2 regions of the Pseudomonas sp. NPDC077186 genome follow, and region 2 is predicted to be linked to the other one. Evidence: predicted binding sites of a transcription regulator. Region 2 holds the regulator's gene; the other holds the start of a gene.

Region 1 (2,196 bases), on a different contig from region 2:
GCTTGTCGCCCTTCTCGAACTCGAAGGTGCCGGTCATGGAGTTGGCGATCACCTTGGCATCGGCGCCGACGTACTCCGGACGGGAAAGGATTTCCACCGCCTCGGCGCGGTTGGCGTTGTCGCCTTCGTCCAGCCACTTGCCGGCGCGGATCAATGCCTTGACCACACGCTTGTGGGTCTCCGGGTTGGCTTCGGCCCAGCTCTTGGACACGCCGAAGACCTTCTCCGACATGTTCTTGCGGATGGCGTAGTCGGCCACCACCGGCACGCCGATGCCCTTGAACACCGCGGCTTGGTTCCATGGCTCGCCAACGCTGTAGCCGTGGATGGTGCCGGCTTCCATGGTGGCCGGCATCTGCGGCGGCGGGGTCACCGAGAGCAGCGCCTGGGCATCGATCTGGCCGCTGGTGTCGCCCTTGTGCGGGGCGTAGTAGCCGGGGTGGATGCCGCCGGCCGCCAGCCAGTAGCGCAGCTCGTAGTTGTGGGTGGATACCGGGAACACCATGCCCAGGTTGAAGGCCTTGCCGCTGGCGGCGAACTGGTCGATCACCGGCTTGAGGGCGTCGGCCTTGATCGGGTGCAGCGGCTTGCCGCCGGCCATGGGCACATGCTTCTTCATCTCCTCCCATACCGCGTTGGACATGGTGATGGCGTTGCCATTGAGGTCCATGGTGAAGGCGGTGACTACCTCGGCCTCGGTGCCGAAGCCGATGGTGGCGCCGATCGGTTGGCCGGAGAGCATATGGGCGCCGTCCAGTTCGCCGTCGATCACCCGGTCCAGCAGCACTTTCCAGTTGGCCTGGGCTTCCAGGGTGACGTACAGCCCCTCGTCTTCGAAGAAGCCTTTCTCATAGGCAATGGCCAGTGGCGCCATATCGGTCAGCTTGATAAAGCCGAACTTCAGTTCCTCCTTCTCCGGCTCCGCGGCCAGGGCCAGCGGCGAGAGCAGCAGGGCTACGGCACAGCTCAGGTGCGACAGGGTCTTTTTCAGCGGTATGCGACGGTGCATGGCAATTCCTCAGCTATCAGAAACGAAAAAAGACGTCGCAGACAGCCCGCTGCCGGAGCAGTGGGTGCCTTTGACGTCTTTGTCTATTCGTCCCGATCACCGCCGTTGGCGATCCTAAGACGTGGGTTAGTCCTGACCTAGCAAAGCCTTTGCCAAGTGTGCCGGCAGCGTTCCCGACAATGCATGGCAGAGCCGTCGTGGAGATGAGGAAATGCCTTGTGTATCAAATGGATAGCCTGAGACTTCGACGCGCTTGGGCGGCGCCGTAGCCGACCATCCTGGCGCCGCCAGAGGCGCTCGATGCCCTGCAGCCGTGCAGGGATCTGGCCGCTCAGCCTGCTTTTGGTTCGTATCGCGCGCGTTCAGAGTGCGGGGCTGACCTTGGCTTCCTCGACGAAATCGCGCAGCCAGCGCAGCACCTCCACCGCCTCCCAGCGTGCCGGGTCGAACAGCGCGTAGGCCAGGCCCTGATAGCCGACCACATCCAGTTGGCGGTGGTAGCCGGCGCGCTGCAGCAACGCCTCGATCTCGGCGAAGCAGGTGTTGAAGTGCTGGCGGTTAAAGGGCGTGCGGTTCTCGGTGACGATGCCCTCGAGCTGCAGTTCCTCGACCATTTCGCGCACCCGCTCCAGCGGCATGCGGTTCACCCGGTGTTTCAGCTGCAGTACGTCCAGCATGATGCGGCTCCTGTGCATTGGTTCGAGAGGCCAAGGGTAAACGAAAAATACTGTACAAATAAACAGTGTTGGTGGATAGTGAGGCCACTGCAGCGACATCGACCCGTCCGCCCCGCACGGTGGACGCCTTGCGAGAGGAGAATTGGCAATGCAACAGATGCTGATGACGATTGTGCTATTGGCGGTGCTGAGCGGCTGCGCCCAGCCGCAGATCGAACGGCCGCAGGCCAACGGCGCCTACCTGGTGATCGAGGGCGAGCAGGCCTGGGCCGTGCTGGTGTCCGACGGCCGGCGCGTGGAGGAGGCGGGCAGGGTGCTGGACGTGATCCGTCTGCCCGGGCATCACTCGAGCATCGCCGCCAGCTATGTGATCGACACGCCCAACTGCGGCAAGCTGCAATGGCTGACCGAGCGCCACGGCGCGGCAGAGGGGGAAACCACCCTGCTGCCGGCGGCGTTCAACGAGGAGTTGGCCAGCCCGGGCTGTGTGCTGGCCCAGGGTCTGAGCCG
Region 2 (2,196 bases):
CTCGGCATGAGCCTGTCCGGCGGCGAGCGGCGCCGCGTGGAAATCGCCCGCGCCCTGGCCACCAACCCCAAGTTCATCCTGCTCGACGAGCCCTTCGCCGGCGTCGACCCGATCTCGGTGGGCGACATCAAGCAGATCATCCACCACCTCAAGACCAAGGGCATCGGCATCCTGATCACCGATCACAACGTGCGCGAGACCTTGGACATCTGCGAAACCGCCTACATCGTCAACGACGGCCAGCTGATCGCCGAGGGCGACGCCGAGACCATCCTCGCCAACCAGACGGTGAAAGAGGTGTACCTGGGCCATGAGTTCCGCTTGTAGGCACCGATTACTCCCACTACAGAAAGATTACAAGACCTAGGCAAACCCCCTAAACTCAGGCATATAATTTGCTTCCTGGTGGCGCCCCGGCGCCCTGTAGTGGAAGGCGTAACCCGCCGGTGAATTAAGGTCTGCAATGAAACCATCGCTAGTCCTCAAGATGGGCCAGCAGCTGACGATGACCCCGCAGCTGCAACAGGCTATCCGCCTCCTCCAACTGTCGACCCTGGACCTGCAACAGGAAATCCAGGAGGCACTGGAGTCCAACCCCATGCTCGAGCGCCAGGAAGACGGCGACGACTTCGACAACAGCGACCCCATGGCCGACGGCGCGGAAAGCGCCGCGCCCACCCCGAGCAAGGAAGACAGCTACCAGGAAACCACCCCCACGGTGGACAACCTGGAAGACGGCGAGTGGAACGAACGCATCCCCAACGAACTGCCGGTCGATACCGCCTGGGAAGACGTCTACCAGACCAGCGCCAGCAGCCTGCCGAGCAACGACGACGACGAGTGGGACTTCACCACCCGCACCTCCAGCGGCGAGAGCCTGCACAGCCACCTGCTCTGGCAACTCAACCTGGCGCCGATGTCGGACAAGGATCGGCTGATCGCCGCCACCTTGATCGACTGCATCAACAACGACGGCTACCTGGAAGAAAGCCTCGAGGAAGTCGCCGAATCCTTCGACCCCGAACTGGACGTCGAGCTGGACGAGGTGGAAGTGGTGCTGCACCGCATCCAGCAGTTCGAGCCGGCCGGCATCGGCGCCCGCGACCTGCGCGAATGCCTGCTGCTGCAACTGCGCCAGCTGCCCGCCGGCACGCCCTGGCTGAGCGAGACCCAGCGCGTGGTCGGCGACTACCTGGAACTGCTCGGCAGCCGCGATTACGCCCAGCTGATGCGCCGCAGCAAGCTCAAGGAAGACGAGCTCAAGCAGGTCATCGACCTGATCCAGCGCCTCAACCCGCGCCCGGGTTCGCAGATCGAGTCCAGCGAGCCGGAGTACGTGGTGCCCGACGTCATCGTGCGCAAGCACAACGACCGCTGGCTGGTGGAGCTGAACCAGGAGGCCATGCCGCGCCTGCGGGTCAACCCGCAGTACGCCGGCTTCGTCAAACGCGCCGACTCCAGCGCCGACAACACCTTCATGCGCAACCAGCTGCAGGAAGCGCGCTGGTTTATCAAGAGCCTGCAGAGCCGCAACGAGACGCTGATGAAGGTCGCCACGCAGATCGTCGAGCACCAGCGCGGCTTCCTCGACTACGGCGACGAGGCGATGAAGCCGCTGGTGCTGCACGATATCGCCGAGGCGGTGGGCATGCACGAGTCGACCATCTCGCGGGTCACCACGCAGAAATTCATGCACACCCCGCGCGGCATTTACGAGCTGAAATACTTCTTCTCCAGCCACGTCAGCACCGCCGAGGGTGGCGAATGCTCGTCCACCGCGATCCGCGCCATCATCAAAAAACTGGTTGCCGCAGAAAACGCGAAAAAGCCGTTGAGCGACAGCAAGATCGCTGGTTTACTGGAGGCACAAGGCATCCAAGTCGCCCGTCGGACAGTCGCCAAGTACCGCGAATCCCTCGGCATAGCGCCCTCCAGCGAGCGCAAGCGACTGATGTAGGCCAGATCGATTGGAAGCCTCTCGCTTCCAAGCCAAAGTGTTCCGGCGGCGGGTCGCATAGGACCCGCCTCTTACACAAGGCAACAAGGAGAAAGCGGTATGCAAGTCAACATCAGTGGACACCAGCTGGATGTGACCGACGCCCTGCGTGACTATATCGGCGAGAAACTCGGCCGATTGGAACGCCACTTCGACAAGATCACCAACGTTCAGGTGACCATGGAGGTCGAGAAGCTCAA

What was found. The regulator sigma-54, encoded in region 2, starts transcription at its own class of promoters, with help from an activator protein. The targets are predictions, from matches to a motif close to ANTGGCATNNANNTTGCTNT.
Region 1: a site for sigma-54 is predicted at 1,147-1,166, ahead of ACIGKL_RS00990 (CmpA/NrtA family ABC transporter substrate-binding protein). Genes of this name have one in related genera too.

What each region holds. Positions count from the first base shown of each region.
Region 1 is NZ_JBITWE010000001.1:212,909-215,104, reverse strand. Features, by position in the region: gene ACIGKL_RS00990 (CmpA/NrtA family ABC transporter substrate-binding protein) at 1-1,009, opposite strand, end outside; gene ACIGKL_RS00985 (transcriptional regulator) at 1,372-1,686, opposite strand; gene ACIGKL_RS00980 (lipoprotein) at 1,835-2,196, shown strand, end outside.
Region 2 is NZ_JBITWE010000002.1:173,892-176,087, forward strand. Features, by position in the region: gene lptB (LPS export ABC transporter ATP-binding protein) at 1-327, shown strand, start outside; gene ACIGKL_RS09455 (RNA polymerase factor sigma-54) at 464-1,957, shown strand; gene hpf (ribosome hibernation-promoting factor, HPF/YfiA family) at 2,057-2,196, shown strand, end outside.